DNA from 4 places in the Streptomyces sp. NPDC005899 genome. Region 3 is predicted to be linked to each of the others. Evidence: riboswitches for the same ligand, from Rfam matches in the RefSeq annotation. Region 3 holds a riboswitch; each other region holds the start of a gene.
The links. A riboswitch is a leader RNA that binds a small molecule or an ion and turns the genes downstream of it on or off. The one in region 3 is predicted to bind cyclic di-AMP.

Region 1 (4,936 bases), on a different contig from region 3:
CAGGGGACGAGGTACTCACGTGCCCAGAGGATGTCGTCACGCCGCACTTCGAGCGTCCCGCGCTGCACCTGCGGGGGCCACACCTGGTCGGGGTCGGCCGGCACCTCGATGCCCAGGACCTGGGCGGCACGCAGTGCGACCCGGGTGTGTCCCTCGGCCGAGAGGTGCAGCCGGTCGGTGTCCCAGGCACGCCTGTCCTGGACGGACCGCAGGGACCACAGGTCCAGGACCGGGCAGTCGTAGCGGTCGGCGATGGAGCGGACGTGGGCGGTGTACGTGGCGATCTTGCCGCGCAGGTGCCGCAGCACCGGGATGCCACGGGTGTCGAAGCCGGTGGTGACCATCACGGTGCCGACCGCCCGCGTGAGGTCCGCGACCGCGCGCTCGAAGCGTTCGGCCACGTCGTCCGGGTCGGAGCCCGGCCGGATGATGTCGTTGCCGCCCGCGCAGAAGCTGACCAGGTCGGGGGCCAGTTCCTTGGCGCGCGGCACCTGCTCCGCGACTATCTGGTCGAGGAGGCGCCCGCGTACGGCGAGATTGGCGTATCGGAAATGCCCGTGCGGGTCGTCCACCGGTCCGGCCGCCGCGTCGGGTACCGGGAGCTGGTCCGCGAGGAGGACGGCGAAACGGTCCGCCCAGCCGACCAGTCTCCCGTCGGGGCCGGGGTCTCCGACGCCCTCGGTGAAGCTGTCGCCAATCGCTGCGTACGACCCGATGATGCCTCGTTGTGTGTTTCTCGAATCGTCTGCCACAAGGGAATATCCTGCACCCTCGAATGTGACCTACGCGACCGTAATACGGGGTTGACGGGTGGTGAGATAGACCACCCGGTCAGATTTTGGTAAAGCCGGAATAAGAAGAGGGGCGGTGCGCCGCCGCGCACCGCCCCTCTTCCCTGCCGTTCTGCCGGACCACTGCCCGACACGGCCGCCACGCCTCGCGGCTGCGTCAGATGGAGACGCCGTGCGAGCGCAGGTAGGCGATCGGGTCGACGTCCGAGCCGTAGCCCGGGCCGGTGCGGACCTCGAAGTGGAGGTGCGGGCCGGTGGAGTTGCCGGTGGAACCGGAGAGGCCGATCTGCTGGCCGCCGGTGACGGTCTGGCCGGCCGAGACCTCGAGCGAGGACAGGTGGGCGTACTGGGAGTACATGCCGTCGCTGTGCTGGATGACGATCTCGTTGCCGTACGCACCGCTCCAGCCGGCCGAGACCACGGTGCCGGGGCCGATGGACCGGACGCTCGTGCCGGAGGCCGCCTGGAAGTCGGAGCCGGTGTGGTAACCGCTGGACCAGCTGGAACCGGCGGCGTGGTACTGGGTGGTGACGCCGGCGCCCGCCACCGGGGTGGTGTAGCCGGAGCCGTTGCTCTCGTCCGTCGCCGCGGAGGCGGCGGTGGCGTCGGCGGTCTTCTCCGCCGGGGCGGCGGCCTTGGGCGCCGCGGCCTTCGGGGCGGGCTCGGACGGAGCCGGCTTCGCGGGCGCGGCCTTCTCGGCGGGGGCCGACGCCTTGGCGCCGAGGATCAGCTTCATGCCCGGGAGGATCAGGCTCGGGTTGTCGCCGACGACCTCGCGGTTGTCCTTGTACAGCTTCTGCCAGCCGCCCTCGACCTTCTGCTCGGCCGCGATCTTCGACAGGTAGTCACCGGAGACCACGGAGTAGGTCGTGGGGGCGCTCTGCTTCTTCGCCACCGACGCGGTCGGGGCGGCCTGGGCCGCCGCGGCTGCCGGCTTGACGGCCGGGGCGGCCTGCTCCGCCGCGTTGGCGCCCGTGGCGCCGATCAGCGGAAGGGCGAGGACGGCGCCGCCGGCCCCCGCGGCGATGACGCCACGCGAGATCGGCCCGGTCTTCGTACGGCGGTGCTTACCCTTTGCGGGCATGGTGCTTTCCTCTCCGGCGCCTGCGAGGTGAGCTGTCGGGTGCGGACTGGAGATGCCCGGCCGCGGTGGACGCGACTTGACCCCGAGCCGTCCCGGATCCCTCCGGTCGGCGGCTTACCTGGTTCCCCCGCTCCTGCCACACGTGAGTCGGTGCGGATTCCGGGCGGCGGCAGGATTAGGCGTTCCGTCCGGATTGACGGTGACCGTAAGCGAGTCGGGACGTGGGGAACAAGCCGTCTCCCGCCGACCGGAATGAGCGCTTCATTTCCGCTTCCGAATTCCGGTCACACTCCGTGGATTACCGATCTTGGCTTTCCGCGCGGCATCGGGAATACCCGTCCGCAGTTCCGCCACACACCGTCACGGATATGATCCCGGTCACCTGGGGCCACCCATCTCCCGCATAAGAACGGCATGTTCTACTAAAAGCACCAATACGGACATGTCGCACGCGGCCTTCAGACGCTCCGGACCGGGAGGCCGTGCGCGGGCCGAGGTCACCAAGTTGCTGGATGCACCCATGTCGTATCGTCGCGAGCGTGCCCTTCGCCGGCGAGCGGCGCCGGCGCCAGACACTTCAGGAGTCCTTGTGACGCAGCTGCCAGAGGTTCCGCCGACGGACATCGAACTCACGGGTGTCCGCAACTTCCGCGACGTGGGCGGTCTGCCGACCGTCGACGGCCGGAGGGTGCGCCTCGGGCGCCTCTACCGCAGCGGTCACCTGGCACACGCCACCGAGGCGGACGCCGCGTTCCTCGCCGGCCTCGGCCTGCACACGGTGTTCGACTTCCGCAACGCCGCCGACCGCAAGCTCGACGGAGACGATGTGGAGTTGCCGGGCGTCCGGAATGTCAGCATTCCGCTCTCCGACCCGGCCGACGGCGCCGAGTTCTGGCGCCTGGTGCGGGACGGGGACATCCAGCAGCTGCGCTCGATCCTCGCCGACGGCAAGGGCACGGCGCGCATGATCGCCTCGTACCGGGCCATCATCACGGACCGCACCGCCGAGCACAGCCGCGTGCTGCACGCACTGGCACGGGACAGCGTGCCAGCGCTCATGCACTGCGCCGCCGGCAAGGACCGGGCCGGGCTGTCGATCGCCGTCTCGCTGCTGGCCGTCGGTGTGGAGGAGGAAGCCATCGAGGCGGACTACCTCAAGTCCAACGACGCGCACCGCCGCTACCGCATCAAGCGCAGCGACACCTCGTCCGTGGGGATGTCGCAGGAGGTGCTGGAGCTTCTGAATCCGCTGTTCGGCGCGCACCCGGAGTACCTCGCCGCCGCCTTCACCACGATCCGGGAGACCTGGGGCAGCACGGACCGCTACCTCCAGGAGGGCCTGAAGCTGTCCGCGGAGACCCGCGAGAGGCTGCGTGAACGGCTCCTCGAGGACGCGTAGGGAACACATCGCTCCCCCGGTCCGCACCGCGCACCCTGTCGGCGCCGAGCCCCGATCCGCCCGTCGTCCGCCTGTGCTCGCGCTCAGGCGGCGGCCGGTCGGGGCCGGCCCGGTCAGCCCTTGCCCGCCACGGTGAACAGGAGGAAGAGGAACGCGGCGACGACGTGCCCGGCCACCAGGTAGGCGAACAGCCGGATGATGACGCCCCGGGGCATCTTGCGCTCCTGGGTGTCCTGCCCCTGCGGCCGGCGCGGCGTCAGTGGGTCGTAGTGCTCCGAGTCGGACATGGGGTTCCTTCCTTGCGGCCACGTGGCCGGGGGCTTCCGGGCGGGGCCCGTCGGAGGTCAGAAGCGCTGGGGTCCGCCGCCCAGGCACAGTTCGGCGGTGGGGCTCTGCAGCAGCGTGTGGACGAAGAGGAGCTGGGCACCCCCGCGGGCGAGTGCCGCGATCCGGTGCGGCGTGAGCGAGTCGAAGTGCGCGCTGTCGCCGGGCCCGAGGTCGTGCACGGTCTCGCCGAGCACGACCCTCAGCCGGCCGTCCAGGGCGTACAGCCACTCCTCGCCGGGATGGACGCGGACCAGGTCGCCCTGGGTGCCGTACGGCACGTGGACCCGCAGCGCCTGCATGGCGCGGCCGGAGCCGCCCGCCTGGCGGTACAGCCAGCCGTCGGCCTCGGCGCCCGCTCCCCCGAGCGGTCCGCCCCGGACGATCGCGTCACGTTCGGGCGGCATCTCACCGAGCAGCTCGGAGACCGTCGTACCGTAGATTCTGGCGAGGCCGAGCAGCATGGGCAGCGAAGGCTGGCGGTTGCCGGTCTCCAGCCGGGACAGGTGGGCCGGGGAGAGCCCGGCCCGCCGGGCGGCGCCCTCCAGGGTGAGGCCCCGGTTGCGGCGCAGGTCACGCAGGCGGGGCGCGATACCCGGCAGCTCTGTGTGCGGTCCTGCCTCTGGAGGGTTCATGCCTCCATTGAGCCAGCGTCTTTCCTCACAGGCAACTTTCTTACCTACGAGGCAAAACGCGGCGCCGGAGCCACGGACCGCACCGGACCCACCACCGGACCGGCACCCACCACCGCCCGCCACCGCCCACCGGCTCAGGACGGGGGCACGGGCCGGCGCACTCCGAGGGACCAGGACCACTCAGCGGTGGCGCGGAGCGGGCGCGGGGGCCCGTCAGCCACTGACCGCCTGCTTCACCAACGTCCGCCCGAAGTCCCACATCAGTCCGCCACCGTTGTGCGCGTCGTCCATGACGGCCGTGAAGGCGGTGACGAAGCGGTCCACCTCGGGTTCCCCGATGACCAGCGGCGGGATCAGTTTGATCACCTCCAGGTGGTCCCCGGAGACCTGGGTGAGGATCCGGTGCTTCTGCAGCAGCGGCACGACGACCATCTGGGCGAAGAGTCCCTTGCGGGCCGCCTGCAGCATCGTCCAGCGGCTGCGGAGTTTCAGCGACGACGGCCGGCCGAACTCGATGCCGATCATCAGGCCGCGCCCCCGCACCTCGTGCAGCAGCTCGTAGCGGCCGACGAGCGCGGCGAGCCGCTCGCGCAGGAGGTCACCGGTGCGGCGGGCGTTCGCGACGGTTCCCTCGTCGTCCATCACCGCCAGGACGGCGAGGCCGGCGGCCATGGCCTGGGCGTTGGAGCCGAAGCTTGCCGAG
Region 2 (4,936 bases), on a different contig from region 3:
GCGCCTTCGTGACCGTCCGGGGTCGCCCGATCCGTGGTCCTGTCGGGATCTACCACCGGATATCCCCCGTACCGGTCCTCGGCATGACGCCGCGCCACCCCTACCCACTCTTCATGGACAGAACCGAATCGAGCCGACTACCCACCGAGCATGGCCGAAAACCGCCCTACCTCCACACACTGATCCGCTCACTCGATGCTTGTTTATGCTCGATCAGCCCTTGTAACATGCAGAATCGATCAGGCAGGCGACTACTTCACCCAGGCCCGCCGAGGGCGGGTCCGGTACGACTCAGTACGGCACATCCCAGGTGCGGCACATCTCAGGTACAGCCCCGACCGGGCCGGGCGCCTCCCGGTGCGGCGGAGCAGCAGTGGAAGCGGAGTGTGGACATGTCTCATGTCGAGACCGAGACGGCCGGCCAGCCCGAGTGCTGGCGCCGCGCGGCCCGGGTCGCCGTCGACCGCGCCGCGGCCCTTCCCACGACGGGTGAGCGCATCGCCGTGGTCGGCTGCGGCACCTCCTACTACATGGCCCAGGCCTACGCCTCGCTCCGCGAGGAGTCCGGCCAGGGCGAGTCCGACGCGTTCGCCGCCTCGGAGTTCCCCTTCGGCCGCCGGTACGACCGGGTCGTGGCCCTGACCCGCTCGGGGACGACGACGGAGGTGCTCGACCTGCTGCTCCGGCTGCGCGGGACCACGGCCACCCTGGCGGTGACGGCCGACCCCGCCGCCCCGGTCGTGCAGGCCGCCGACGAGGTGGTCGTGCTCGACTTCGCCGACGAACGGTCGGTCGTGCAGACCCGGTTCGCCACGACGGCCCTGACCCTCTTCCGGGCCCACCTCGGGCTGCACCGCGAGGAGGCCGTGCGGGACGCGGAGACCGCGCTGGCCGAGCCGCTGCCCGAAGGACTGGCGGCGTGCACCCAGTTCAGCTTCCTGGGCCGGGGGTGGACGGTGGGGCTGGCCAACGAGGCGGCGCTCAAGATGAAGGAGGCGTCGCTGTCCTGGACGGAGTCGTATCCGGCGATGGAGTACCGCCACGGCCCCATCAGTATCGCCACGGCCGGGACGGCCACCTGGATGTTCGGCACCGCACCGCGGGGCTTGGCCGAGCAGGTGCGGGCGACCGGTGCCCGCTGGGTGGAGAGCGGCCTGGACCCGCTGGCGGATCTGGTCAGGGTGCAGCGGCTCGCGATCGCCCGGGCACTCGCCCAGGGCCTCGATCCGGACCGGCCCCGCCACCTGACCCGGTCGGTGGTCCTCGGTGGAGCGGCCGGCGCCTGACTTCACGTACGGACGCGGGTGCCGGGCGGGCGGGGCCCGGCACCCGCGTCACGCGACCGGGTCAGGCCTCGTCGAAGTGGGCGTCGAGCGCCGCGTCGAGGTCCGCGGTCCACTGCGCGAGGCTGCTCCGGGCCGCCGCCTCGACCTCCGCGTTGAACCACCGGCGGCTCGACAGGTGGACGGTGACGGTGAACCGGCGCCCGAAGCGGGCGGTCTTGACCTCGACAGCGCCGATCTCGGACCAGTCGAACTCCGCCTCCTGGTCGTCCAGCGTGAACCGGACACCGTCCCGGTCGACCCGGATGGACCCGCGCCGGTCACTGACCTCGAAGACGGGCCCTTCCGCCGCGGGCTCCGCCTCTGCGGGGTCCGCGTCGCGCCCTGCCGCAGAGCCGTCGGCGTCCTCCCGATCCGCCGGGTCGTCCGCCGCGGCCCTCTCGGTGGACTCCCGCGCCTCGTCACCGGCAGCCGCGGCGTCAGCCGGGCTCCGCGACCCGGCGGGCACGTCGGCTCCCTCGGGCGCCTTCTCCGCTTCCTCCTCCGTCCGCGCGGGGGCAGGGGCCGTCAGGCCGGGGATGTACGCCGGGTCCGTGCCCGCGGCGAACGCTGGCTTCGTGTTGGAATCTATGCGCTGCTCCACGGCGGGCAGTATGGACGACGAACCTGTACGTGACCAGTCGCCCGGGAGCCGGGGGCCCAGGACACGTACGCCCGCACCCCGTGCGGGCACTGCGGCCGACGTCCGCTCCGGGCGGCGTGCACAGCCTTCCCGTCGTCCCGCGCACGCGAAGACGGGTGGTGCGGGCCCGTCAGAACCCGCACCACCCGTCAGACGCGGTGGTCCGCTGTCACGCGGTCACTGCTCAGTAGGCACCGAACACGTTGTCGATCGAGCCGTACCGGTCGGCCGCGTAGTTGCACGCTGCCGTGATGTTGGCGACCGGGTCGTAGCTGTCCATCGACGTACCGGGCACGTGGTAGGCCTGGAACGTGGGGTCGATGACCTGGAGCAGCCCCTTGGAGGGGACTCCGTTGATCGCGTTGATGTCCCAGTTGTTGATGGCCAGCGGGTTGCCCGAGGACTCGCGCATGATGTTGCGGTGGATGCCCTCGTAGGTGCCGGGGATGCCGTGCTCGGCCATGACGGCCAGCGACTCCTTGATCCAGCCGTCGAGGTCGTTCGTGTACGCGACCGGTTCGGCGGCTACGGCCTCGGTGGCGACGGCGGCCGGCGCACCCTGCGCGGCGAGCTCCGTGGTCCGCTCGGAGCGGTCCGCGCGGTCGGTGCTCCGCTCGGCGCCGTCCGGGGAGGCGGAGGTGGCGGAATCGGCCTCGGCCGCGTTTCCGGCCTTCTTCCCGTCCTTACCCGCGGCGTCCGCCGCATTACCGGAGGACTTGGCGCCGATGGTCAGCTTCAGGCCGGGGTGAATCAGGTCCGGGTTACCGCCGACAGCCTTTCGGTTGCCGTTGTACAGCTCCTGCCAGCCACCGCTCACGGAATGGTCACGGGCGATCTTGGAAAGGGAATCACCCAAGATCACGGAATAGGTGACGGGTGCGGACTTGTGTGCGGCAATTTCCTTGCCGGACACGGAAGTCGACGTCGTCGCCTTTTCCACGGCCACCGGGTGCGCCGGTGCGGCGGACGCTCCGGTCGCGCCGATCACGGGGAGGGCGAGGGCGGCCCCACCCGTGCTCACGGCGATGATGCCGCGGGTGAGCGAACTGGCCCTGGAACGACGGTGCTTGGACTTTGCGGGCATGCTGAATTCCTCTCCGTCGCCTGCGAAGTGAGCTGTCGGGTTCGGGCTGGAGATGCCCGGCCGCATGCGAATGCGACTTCACCCCGAGCCGTTCCGGATACCGGATCGGCGCTTACCTGGGTCCCCCGCTCCTGCCGTACGAGATGTGGTCGGGTTCCCGGACGGCGGCAGGATTCGGCGTTCCATCCGGAGTGATGGTGACCGTAGGCGAGAAATGCCGAAAGGAACAAGCCCCGAATTCGTGATCACAATTCACAGGCAAGATCAATTCATGCGCATTCATGTAACCGACCCCACACGCCACTCTCAACTTCTCTGGGGCGCAAGGGAACCGGGTGGGGCGTGACAGCGTCCCGGACGCGTGGGGTGACGCTGGTCACGGCGCCCGATAAGGGCGATTTGCGCCGCGCGGCGACAGCGAGGCCCTCGACAACACCCGTATGGAAATTAAGGTATTAACTCAAGAAAGAACCTAAATCGGGCATACGACTCAGTTGCCTCAAGTGTGGGCATACCGAGGGTCGTCGCGTGGAACGCGTCTCCGTATGACCGAAAGCGTGAACCCCGACCTCTCGAAGCCACGGATCACCGTCCTGCCCGTCCAGCCCGGGGACCCGCCCTTCCGCATCGTCGAGATCGACGGCGAGGTCGTCGGCGGGGCGGCCTCGATGACGGACGTGCTGCTCGCCGCTTCGGCCGCCGGTATCACCGTCCACGACCTCGACGACCCGGCCGTCGTGCGGTGGGTGGGCGGCGGCAAGCTCACCTGGAGGCGTCATTGAGCCCGGGGCCCCGGCCGCCGGAGCCGGGGCCCCGTGAGCACGTCATGACCCGGTGGCCGGCTCGGGCCGGTGGCACGTCGGGGGTTGGCCCCGACGGTCCCGGCCCTGCCGTGGCTTCGGCTCAGCCGGCCATCGGCGCACCCGTCCAGGGGTCGAGGCCGGCTCCACGGCGGGCCCGCTGCACGGCCCGGCTGACGAACGTGTGGGGGCGCGTCCGCGCCGTGCCGTCCACGGTCACCGGTGACATGTCGAAGCCGCCGGTCAGCAGTCTGCGCAGGAACTCGGCCATCCCGAAGCGGTACAGCGCGAAAGCGGGCGCGGAGCGGTCTCCGCAGACCACCACGGGCCAGCGGTCGGGGTCCTCGTCCATCGTCAGCCAGCACAGGACGGCGGCCTCGGCGGTAGCCCCCCAGGCGAGCAGGGAACCGGGGTCGAGCAGCAGGTCCGGGCCGGCGGGATCGGCCCACACCTCGTCGGCCTCCGCCCTCCACACCTGCCGTACGGCGACGGTCCGCTCGGCCATGGCGTCGGGCGTCCGTTCCCCCTCCCCGGCGTCCACGGGCAGCGGGCGGTGGACGACGATCGCGTCGTCCACCGAGCCCTCCCCGTAGGCCCGCATGAAGGCCTTGTAGTCCGCCGGGAAGCGGGCACCCCAGCGGGCTTCGGCCACCGCCCAGTCGACCTGCTCGTCGATTCCGTACGTGGTCGGCAGCAAGGGCCCGAGGGCCTCGATGGGCCCCGGTAACGCCGGCCGCCCTCGTCCCGCGCTCCGCCCGATCCGCCGGGTCCGCGGAATCCAGCCGCTCATGCCCCGTACCCGCACCTGGCGACTCCCGCCTGTCCACGGGAGGACCCGCTCCTCCCACAGAATCCAGCGATACGCAGGTCCCATGCATCACACCGCCGCGAGGGCGGGCGGCGGGAGCACCGGCCGGGCCGCGCGCCGAGGCGGTGGGGCGGGCCACCGCGCGAACCCCCGGCCCGCGCCGTCAGGGGGCGCCGCCGGAGGCACACCGTCAGTCCATCAGGCCGGCGGCGACCGTCGCCCCCAGCTCCCAGCAGGCCTCGACGTCCGCCTTTCCCGGCTCGCCGGTGACGGTCACGA
Region 3 (4,936 bases):
GCTACGCGCCCAGGCCCGCCTTCCGGCCGCTGACCCGCTTCGAGAGCCAGGGTCTCGACAAGGGGCACGTCGTCCACGACCTCCTGTTCCGCCGCCGCTGAGCGCTCCGCGGCACCCTCGTCCGGGGACGTCCCGGACGTCACTGATCAGCCAACGACGGTCCCCCGGCACATCGCACCGTGGCCGGGTGTCCGTCCCTCTCGTTAGGGTCATCGGGTGTCCGAGGGGTCCGCGCAGCACCAGCAGCCGGCCGTCCCGGTTCTCGAGGAGCAGCGGCTCGACGAGTTCCTGGGCGCCGTACCCGAGCGAGGCCAGTGGCGCTACCGGCCCCGCCGCGTCGGCATGGTCTGGCGCAGCAAGGCGTTCCGGGCCGGCGCGGTGGTCGGCGTCCTCGCGCTCTGCGGTCTGGTCCTCCTGGCCCTGGTGCGCGAACAGACCGGCACGCGGGGCCTGCTGGTGGGGCTGGGGCTGGCCGTGCTGCCCGTGCCGCTGCTCATGGCGGCCTTCCGCTGGCTGGACCGGGTGGAACCCGGCCCCTGGCGCAATCTGCTGTTCGCCTTCGCGTGGGGTGCCTGCGCGGCGGCCCTCGTCGCCATCACCGCGAACACCTTCGCGACGCGCTGGATAGCGACGGCCACCGCGGATCCGGCGAGCGCCGACACCCTCGGCGCCACGGTGATCGCTCCGGTCGTCGAGGAGAGCGCCAAGGCGGCGGCCGTCCTGCTGATCTTCCTCTTCCGCAGACGGGAGTTCGGCGGTGTCGTCGACGGCATCGTGGTCGCCGGTTTCACCGCGACCGGTTTCGCCTTCACGGAGAACATCCTCTACCTGGGCAACGCCTTCGGTGAGGACCAGCAGTTGGGGACCACGGGTTTCGCCTCCGTGACGGCCGGGACCTTCTTCGTGCGCGTGGTGATGTCGCCCTTCGCGCATCCCCTGTTCACGGTGCTCACCGGCATCGGCTTCGGTGTCGCCGCGCTCGGCGGCAGGCGTCACCCGGTGCGCCGGGTCGTCCTGCCGCCGGCCGGGCTCCTCCTCGCCATGGGCATGCACGCCCTGTGGAACGGCTCGTCCGCCTTCGGCACGTACGGCTTCTACGTGGTCTACGGGGTCTTCATGGTCCCGGCGTTCGGGCTGGTGACGTGGCTGGCCGTCTGGTCGCGCCAGCGGGAGCTGCGGACGCTCGCCGGGGAGCTGCCCGTCTACGCGGCGGCGGGCTGGCTCGGCCCCGTGGAGCCGCTCGCGCTCGCCTCCATGCGGGCGCGTGGCCTGGCCCGCGACATGGCCAGGCACTGGAACGGCCACCCGGACCACGCCCGGGGCAGGGCCGCGGCCCGAGCGGTCGCGGAGTACGAGCTGTTCGCCACCTCGCTGGCGATGCTGCGCCGCAGGGCCCGCCACGACGGGGCCGGCCCGGACTTCGCCGTACGGGAGCGGGAGTTGCTGCACCACCTGTGGCAGCGCCGGGACGTCGCGGGCCCCGCCCTCACGTACGCGGCGTACGCGACGGGACGGATACGCGCCCACCGGTTGCCCTCGTCCGGCCCGTACCCCCACGAGCGGCCCTACTCCCAGCCGTACCCACCCGGACCGCTGCCCCACCAGCGGCCCTACGCCCCGCCGCACCCGCCCGCGCCGCACCGCCACTACAGCGGCCCCAACCCGTATGCCCGGGAGGCCGGGCAGCAGCCCGACCGTCGGCATCCCCCGCACCGGTAGGCGGTACGCCGTGACGGCGCGGAGGCCCCGCACACGCGGAACGGCGGCCCGGACGCCATGTGCGTCAGGACCGCCGTGGTGCGCCGCGCCGCGCGCCGGCGTGTGGGCTCAGATCGACAGGCCCTTGCCGCGCAGCCAGCTCATGGGGTCGATGCCCGACCCGTCAGCGGTGTGGACCTCCAGGTGGAGGTGCGGGCCGGTCACGTTGCCCGTGGCGCCGACACGGCCGATGGTGTCGCCCGTGCCGACCGTCTGACCGGCCGTCACGTCCATCGAGGACTGGTGGCAGTACCAGATCTCCGTACCGTCCTCGAGCTCGAGGACCGTGCGGTAGCCGTACGACCCCGACCAGCCGGCCGACTTCACCGTTCCGCCGTGGACGGCCTTGACCGGGGTGCCGGTGGGCGCGGCGAAGTCCAGGCCGGTGTGGTGGCCGGAGGACCACATCGAACCGGCCTGGCCGTAGGTCGACGTGATCGTGTAGGAGGACGTCGGCAGGGCGTAACTGGCGGCGAGTTTCGCGAGGCGCTCGGCCTCCGCCTTCTTCTTCGCCGCCTCCTCCGCCGCCTTCTTCTCGGCCGCGGCTTCGGCCTCCGCCTTGCTCTGCTCCTTCGCCGCCCGGGCCGCGGCCTCCTCGGCGGCCGCCTTCTCCTGCGCGGCCCTGGCCTCGGCATCGGCTCCGGCCTGCTGCTGCTCGGCCTGCTGGAGGATGCGGGCGCGCAGCGCCTCACCGGCGTCGGTCGTTCCCTGTTCGGCCTCGGCCGCGGTGATGCCCGCCGTGGTCAGTGGGGCGGCCGCGGTGACGGTCTCGTCGGCCGTCCCGGCGTCGCCGGACATGAAAGCCCCGACTCCGGGAAGGGATGAGACATCGGGAAGAGAGATGGAGACCGGCGGCTTGCTCTGCGCGGTGGCCATGCCACCCGCACCGACGGCCGCGATGACGCCGACGCCGAGGACGGTGGAGCTACGGGCGAGACCTCGCTGTTTGGCCACGCGGTGCCTGCCGCGTACGGGGCGGATGGATTCCTCGGTGGGATTCCACTCCTCCCACACCCTCTCCTCGCCACCGAACGCATCGGTCCTGAAGGGTGACGGGGCCTCGGGGGCAGGCTGATTCGACGCCACGTGGGCGCACTCCTTTCCTTCCTTATCGCCTACCGGGTTAGCTGACGGGTTCGGAGCAGGAAGGTCTCCTACGGGTCCCTTCGTCTCTGTCGAGACGCAGGTGCCCGATTCACCCCATGTAGGTGGTTCCCCGGTTCCCTTGCGGAATTCGGCGCTCGCGCACGGCGCCGCCTCTGACGACGACTGGGACAACCGCGCTGCGTTATCGAACGTTAATAGACAGCAGCCCTCGATTCCAAGCCGTTCCGGTTGATCGTTCGCACTCTCACCCCGCCCGTTCCGGGGTAAAATACCCCTAACCGGGCGAGCGACCAGGTCCCGCACGTAACGCCAGTTTCTGACGGTGCGTCAAACGTTATGGAAGTCGACGCGGTGTTCACGCACGGTCGCGGGCGGTCACCCGTCGCCCCGGCCCACGATCTTCACCGTGGTCCGACGCTCCGACTGCCCCCGGGCGGGCCGCCCGACCGCGAGGAGTGCCATGTCGTCCGTCGACCGGCCACCGGTGTGCAGGCGCACGTCGTCGGTGAGTGCGGAGAGCAGTTCCTCAGGTCCTGGGAAGATCCGGCCCCGCAGCCGGTCCGCCGGGTCGTAGAAGGCCCCGGCCGCGTTCCGTGCCTCGGAGAGCCCGTCCGTGAAGGCCAGGAGCGTCGCCCCGGCCGGCATGGCCCATTCGTCCGAGCGGTCCGGTGACGCGTCGAGACCCATGCCGATCGGCAGGGCGGGCACGCTGGGTGCCAGCACGTCGAGCGCCCCGTCCGCGTGCAGCAGGATCGGCTCGGGATGACCGCGGTTGACGATCCGCAAGGTGTCCGAACCCGCCGGGATCTCGGCGAGCACAACGGTGACGAACCCCTCCATGGAGTCGAGCCCGCCGCGCCGCGTGCCCTCCCGGGCCAGCGCTCGCTCCAGCCGCTGGGCGACCCCCTCCAGCGACAGCTCCTGTTCGGCCGCCTCCCGGAACGCCCCGATCACCACGGCCACCGCCCCCACGGCATCGAGCCCCTTGCCCCGCACGTCCCCGACGACCAGCCGCACCCCGTGCGGCGTGTCCGCGATGGCGAACAGGTCCCCGCCGACGAACTCGTCCGCCTGCGCCGCCTCGTAGCGTGCCGCGACCAGCAGCCCGCCGATACGGTCGTCCGGCGCGGGGAGCACCGCCCGCATCGCGGTCTCCGCGATCACCCGGGCCGAGGCCAGTTGCTCGTTGCTGCGGCGGACGACGGCGTTGGTGACGAGGGCGAGGCCGGAGACGGTGACCAGGGTCAGCAGATCGCTGAGCGGCACCACCTCGGTGAGCCTGCCGTCGTAGAGCCGGATGGCGAGGACCACCAGGATCGCGGCCGCTCCGGTACGGACGGTGCTGGCGAGCGAGAAGAACGGAGCCGCGAGCAGAGGGGCCGCCGCGAACAGCGGTACGGCCGTGACCTCGGCCGGGGTCACGAGGTCGACGAGCACCCCGATCCCGATCATCAGACCCGGCAGCACACGCACGAGCCGCCGGGCGCGGGCGGTGCCGACTGCTCCCCCGCGCCGATTCTCCCGCATCCCCACCTGTGCACTCCTGCCCGGTCCGCCCACGGCTGCGGACGGTACCGCGCACCGCCCCGGCCCGCCGGAGCCGCGCCGTGCGGCGGCCCGGCATGGGCCGAAGGGAGGAGCGCACCGGATCCCCGCCCCCGGAGGTCAGCCGGGGAGCCGGTGCCGCGCGTACGACGTCAGTGCATCCCGTACGAAGACGGCGGTGCCGTCCCCGTACCGATCGTAGTTCTTCCCGAAGCGCGGATCGGCGACATACATCTCGCCGATGCCGATCACATACGACCGGGTGACCCTGGCGGTGACCGACAACCACTCGACGTGCCGGCGGGCGATGTCCTGCGCCACCTCGCCGTCCGCGTCGAGGCCCGCCGCCCTGGCCTCCCCGTAGTCCCGGGCGATCGCGTCGTGCGTCTGCTGGAAGGCGGTCCGCTCGGCCGGGCTCAGGCCGCGCCACCAGCGGTCACCGCGCTCGTACGCCTCCCGGCCCCAAAGTCCGGTCACCTCCTCCTCGTACACCGTGTGGTCGAAGCCGTCGAGTACGTCTCCGGGC
Region 4 (4,936 bases), on a different contig from region 3:
CGCCCCCGGCGACGCGCCCGAGCTCTTCACCTGGGAGTTCGCGACCGACCCCTACCCCGCCTACGCCTGGCTCCGCGAGCACAGCCCCGTACACCGGACCGCGCTGCCCAGCGGGGTGGAGGCCTGGCTGGTGACCCGGTACGCCGATGCCAAGCAGGCCCTCGCCGACCCCCGGCTCTCGAAGAACCCCGCGCACCACGCCGGGTCGGCGAAGGCCAAGGGGAAGACGGGCATCCCCGGGGAGCGCAAGGCGGAGCTGATGACGCATCTGCTCAACATCGACCCGCCGGACCACACCCGGCTGCGCCGGCTCGTCTCCAAGGCCTTCACACCGCGCCGGGTCGCCGAGTTCGCCCCGCGCGTGCAGGAGCTGACCGACAGGCTCATCGACTCCTTCGTCGAGGAGGGCAAGGCGGACCTCATCCACGACTTCGCCTTCCCGCTCCCCATCTACGCGATCTGCGACCTGCTGGGAGTGCCGCCGGAGGACCAGGACGACTTCCGCGACTGGGCGGGCATGATGATCCGTCACGGTGGCGGTCCGCGCGGCGGGGTCGCCAGGTCGGTCAAGAAGATGCGCGGATACCTCGCCGAACTCATCCACCGCAAGAGGGAGGATCCCGGTGACGACCTGATCTCGGGGCTCATCCGGGCGAGCGACCACGGTGAGCACCTCACCGAGAACGAGGCCGCGGCGATGGCGTTCATCCTCCTCTTCGCCGGTTTCGAGACGACCGTGAATCTGATCGGCAACGGCACCTACGCCCTGTTGCGCGATCCGGAGCAGCGCGGACGGCTGCAGCGCTCCCTCGCCGCGGGCGAGGAGGGGCTGCTGGCCACCGGCATCGAGGAACTGCTGCGGTACGACGGTCCGGTGGAGCTGGCCACCTGGCGGTACGCGACCGAGCCCGTGACCCTCGGAGGGCAGGACATCGGGGTCGGGGACCCTGTCCTCGTGGTGCTGGCGGCCGCGGACCGCGACCCGGAGCGCTTCCGGGACGCGGACGTCCTGGACCTCGCGCGGAGTGACAATCAGCACCTCGGGTACGGCCACGGGATCCACTACTGCCTGGGAGCGCCGCTGGCCCGTCTGGAGGGGCGGACGGCGCTGGCCACCCTGCTGAGGCGACTTCCTGACCTGCGGCTCGCTCCGGAAGCCGACGACGTGCGGTGGCGCGGCGGGCTCATCATGCGCGGACTGCGCACTCTGCCCGTGGAGTTCGATCCCGGACAAAAGGGCACCGAAGGTGACAGTCTGTCAACTCCGTGACTTTCACGTGATCTCCCCTGCATCGACTTGTGACACACGTTCGAGTGCGGCTAGGTTCACCGTTCGACTCACCCGTCACATGTCAGTCACACGGAAGGCAATCCCATGGGCTCCGCGAACGGCAGACACCGTCGCCCTCGTCAGGCACCCGCCATCGTCGTCGCCGCGGGCGTGACGGGATCGGCCATCGCCATCCCGCTGCTCGGTGCGGCAGGTGCGCACGCCGCCGAGGCGTCGACCTGGGACCGGGTCGCCGAGTGCGAGAGCGGTGGCATGTGGAGCGCCGACCTCGGCAACGGCTACTACGGCGGCCTGCAGTTCTCGCAGGACACCTGGTCGGCCTACGGCGGCACGGCGTACGCGGCGCGGGCCGACCTCGCCAGCCGCTCGCAGCAGATCGCGGTCGCCGAGAAGATGCTGGACGCCAAGGGGCCGCAGGCGTGGCCCAGCTGTGCGGTGATCTCCGGTCTGGCGATGGACGACTCGCTGCCGGGCGTCGACCCGGGCGGTGACCCGAGCGCCGCACCGGCGGACTCCGCGAGTCCCTCGGACACGTCCGTGCCGGCGGCATCGGACGGGACCGGCAAGGCGGACAGGTCGGGCGCATCGGGCGCGAAGGGTGACGCCGGCGCGGGGGAGCGGGACGGAGAGGGTGCCGAGGGCGGCAAGGCCGCGGGTGCCGAGGCGTCCGGCAGTGCCGGCTCTCCTGCGTCGTCCCCCTCCGCCACCCCCTCGCCCGACGCCTCCGCCGACGCCGGAGCCGCACGGGGCGAGGATGTGACGGGCGGCAAGCACCGCGGCACCCCGGCTCCCGAGGCGAGCGCCGGGACGGGTGCGGAGAGCGACCGCGAGTCCGGCCGGCACGCCTCGCGCGGTGACGCCGAGGCGCGCAAGGGCGCGGCGGCGGGCCTCGGTGGCACGTACACCGTCCGCGAGGGCGACAACCTCTGGGCGATCGCCGACGCGCAGGAGCTGCCCGGCGGCTGGCCCGCTCTCTACGAGGCCAACAAGGACGAGCTGGGCTCCGACCCCGACCTCATCCTCCCGGGCCAGGATCTCGACCTCGGGGTCCACGAGGCGGCGGACTCCGCCACCGCGGACACGGAGGCAAGCGCGAAGACCGGGGCGGAGACCGGCGCGGGGTCCCCCGCCGGCGACTGATCGAAAACGGGAAAACACCCCGAAAACGGGGGTAGTTCAGAGGCCTATGTCCACTTATGCGTAAGTGAGACATGGGTCTCTTTGCTTCAACTGGCGCACCACGGCCGCCCGCTCGGCTCAGATCGCCTCCGACCTGCGGAAACGATTGACCTTGCGAGGGCGGTTCGCGCTGATAACCCGTTATGTCCATCTTTGAATGTCGGGGTTGCCTGTGTTTACGGTCGTAACCGCTCGCACCGCGGGCACCTTCGACCGTCACGCCGAATCCTGCCGTCGGCCGAAGGGGACAGACGCGTAAAGCGCCGTAGGCAGGAGCGGGGGACCCAGGTAAGTGCCGTGCCCGGCCGTCGAGAGACGGTCAGGACCGGCTTGGGGTGAAGTCGCCTGCCACAGCGGGCGACCGGGCGACTCACAGCCCGAACCCGACAGCTCACCTCGTAGGCGTCGGTGAGGAGAACCATGCTGCTTTCCAGCAAGGCCAAGCACCGCCGCTCGTCCAAGGCCGTCCGTGTCGCCACCCTGGCCACAGTCGCCGGCGCCGCCGTCGCCGTCCCGCTGATGGGTGCGACGGGCGCCTCCGCCGCCTCCGTCTCCACGTGGGACGCCGTCGCGCAGTGCGAGTCCGGTGGCAACTGGTCCATCAACACCGGCAACGGCTACTACGGCGGCCTGCAGTTCTCGGCGTCCAGCTGGGCGGCCGCCGGCGGTACGCAGTACGCCTCCCGGGCCGACCTGGCCACCAAGAGCCAGCAGATAGCCACCGCCGAGAAGCTTCTCGCCATGCAGGGCCCGGGTGCCTGGGCCTGCGCGGGAGCCGGCGGTCTGACGAACGACGGCGTGGACCCGGGTGTCGACACCGGCTCCGCGAAGAACGGCGACACGGCCCCGCAGGCCGCGCCGGAGCGCAAGGCCGAGCAGCCCACCACGCGCAGCGAGAAGCGCACGGCCCCCGAGGCCGAGAAGACCGTCACCACCCCGACCGGCGGCAAGGTCGCGAAGGGTGACGGCGAGTACAAGGTGAAGACCGGCGACACCCTCAGCAAGATCGCCGCTGCGGAGAACGTCAAGGGCGGCTGGCACAAGCTGTTCACGCTGAACGACGACATCGTCCAGAAGGCCGACCTGATCTTCCCGGGTCAGCAGCTCCACCTGAAGTAGTCCCGGAGCTCTCCTCCCTCCGGGACGAGGGTGCCCGTCGGCACCCGAAGTGCTCCCCGGCCCGGCGCGCTCACACCCCCCGTGTGCGCCGGGCCGGGGCGCGTCCACGGGTCCGCGGAGGGCCGGCGATGCCGGTGAGCGTTCAACCTTTGTAGTTACTGGCCAGTAAATTTCTGGAGATTCGCCCGGAATGCAGGCTCTTGGGTCCTTTTTCGTCCCAGGGGACGGGCGGTCGGCCGACGGAGCGGGCCGGGCCGGTTAGGCTCGTGTCGCAAGGCCACAGTGACCCTGCACATCCAGTGTCATATCCCAGAAGGAGATGCCTCGTGCCGTCCATCGACGTCGTCGTAGCCAGGGAAATCCTCGACTCCCGGGGCAACCCCACGGTCGAGGTCGAGGTCGGCCTCGACGACGGCAGCACGGGACGTGCTGCTGTTCCGTCCGGCGCCTCCACCGGCGCGTTCGAAGCCATCGAGCTTCGCGACGGTGACCCCAACCGCTACCACGGCAAGGGCGTCGAGAAGGCCGTCCTCGCCGTGATCGAGCAGATCGGCCCGGAGCTCGTCGGGTACGACGCCACCGAGCAGCGCCTCATCGACCAGGCGATGTTCGACCTGGACGCCACGGAGAACAAGGGCTCGCTCGGCGCCAACGCCATCCTCGGCGTCTCGCTCGCCGTGGCCCACGCGGCTTCCGAGGCATCCGACCTCCCGCTCTTCCGCTACCTCGGTGGCCCGAACGCGCACCTGCTGCCCGTTCCGATGATGAACATCCTGAACGGCGGCTCGCACGCCGACTCCAACGTGGACATCCAGGAGTTCATGATCGCGCCGATCGGCGCCGAGTCCTTCTCCGAGGCCCTGCGCTGGGGTGCGGAGATCTACCACACGCTGAAGAAGGTCCTGAAGACCAAGGGCCTGTCCACCGGTCTCGGTGACGAGGGCGGCTTCGCGCCGAACCTCGAGTCCAACCGCGCAGCCCTCGACCTCATCCTCGAGGCCGTCAAGGAGGCCGGTTACGTCCCCGGCCGCGACGTCGCGCTCGCGCTGGACGTCGCCGCGTCCGAGTTCTACAAGGACGGCGTCTACGAGTTCGAGGGCAAGTCCCGCTCGGCCGCCGAGATGACCGAGTACTACGAGGAGCTCGTCTCCGCGTACCCCCTGGTCTCCATCGAGGACCCGCTGTACGAGGACGACTGGGCCGGCTGGAAGGTCATCACCGACAAGCTCGGCTCCAAGGTGCAGATCGTCGGCGACGACCTCTTCGTCACCAACCCCGAGCGCCTGGCCCGCGGCATCGAGGAGGGCTCGGCCAACGCGCTGCTCGTGAAGGTCAACCAGATCGGTT

Region 1: it holds a riboswitch for cyclic di-AMP, as region 3 does, so the genes downstream of both, ABZ371_RS22905 (LysM peptidoglycan-binding domain-containing M23 family metallopeptidase) here and ABZ371_RS09905 (M23 family metallopeptidase) in region 3, are expected to answer to the same signal.
Region 2: it holds a riboswitch for cyclic di-AMP, as region 3 does, so the genes downstream of both, ABZ371_RS22065 (transglycosylase SLT domain-containing protein) here and ABZ371_RS09905 (M23 family metallopeptidase) in region 3, are expected to answer to the same signal.
Region 4: it holds a riboswitch for cyclic di-AMP, as region 3 does, so the genes downstream of both, ABZ371_RS05630 (transglycosylase family protein) here and ABZ371_RS09905 (M23 family metallopeptidase) in region 3, are expected to answer to the same signal.

Annotation. Positions count from the first base shown of each region.
Region 1 covers NZ_JBEXWB010000235.1:202-5,137, forward strand. Annotated here, with positions in the region: gene ABZ371_RS22900 (SGNH/GDSL hydrolase family protein) at 1-752, opposite strand, end outside; gene ABZ371_RS22905 (LysM peptidoglycan-binding domain-containing M23 family metallopeptidase) at 949-1,875, opposite strand; cyclic di-AMP (ydaO/yuaA leader) riboswitch at 1,878-2,038, opposite strand; gene ABZ371_RS22910 (tyrosine-protein phosphatase) at 2,465-3,274, shown strand; gene ABZ371_RS22915 (DUF6126 family protein) at 3,388-3,561, opposite strand; gene ABZ371_RS22920 (XRE family transcriptional regulator) at 3,619-4,233, opposite strand; gene ABZ371_RS22925 (aspartate aminotransferase family protein) at 4,447-4,936, opposite strand, start outside.
Region 2 covers NZ_JBEXWB010000219.1:2,440-7,375, reverse strand. Annotated here, with positions in the region: gene ABZ371_RS22075 (SIS domain-containing protein) at 393-1,286, shown strand; gene ABZ371_RS22070 (hypothetical protein) at 1,348-1,926, opposite strand; gene ABZ371_RS22065 (transglycosylase SLT domain-containing protein) at 2,150-3,049, opposite strand; cyclic di-AMP (ydaO/yuaA leader) riboswitch at 3,054-3,239, opposite strand; gene ABZ371_RS22060 (hypothetical protein) at 3,595-3,831, shown strand; gene ABZ371_RS22055 (SMI1/KNR4 family protein) at 3,953-4,546, opposite strand; gene ABZ371_RS22050 (NAD(P)H-dependent oxidoreductase) at 4,848-4,936, opposite strand, start outside.
Region 3 covers NZ_JBEXWB010000053.1:4,233-9,168, forward strand. Annotated here, with positions in the region: gene trmB (tRNA (guanosine(46)-N7)-methyltransferase TrmB) at 1-101, shown strand, start outside; gene ABZ371_RS09900 (PrsW family intramembrane metalloprotease) at 217-1,719, shown strand; gene ABZ371_RS09905 (M23 family metallopeptidase) at 1,828-2,844, opposite strand; cyclic di-AMP (ydaO/yuaA leader) riboswitch at 2,856-3,008, opposite strand; gene ABZ371_RS09910 (PP2C family protein-serine/threonine phosphatase) at 3,241-4,392, opposite strand; gene ABZ371_RS09915 (TipAS antibiotic-recognition domain-containing protein) at 4,531-4,936, opposite strand, start outside.
Region 4 covers NZ_JBEXWB010000024.1:22,094-27,029, reverse strand. Annotated here, with positions in the region: gene ABZ371_RS05640 (cytochrome P450) at 1-1,270, shown strand, start outside; gene ABZ371_RS05635 (transglycosylase family protein) at 1,376-2,431, shown strand; cyclic di-AMP (ydaO/yuaA leader) riboswitch at 2,722-2,890, shown strand; gene ABZ371_RS05630 (transglycosylase family protein) at 2,891-3,589, shown strand; gene eno (phosphopyruvate hydratase) at 3,916-4,936, shown strand, end outside.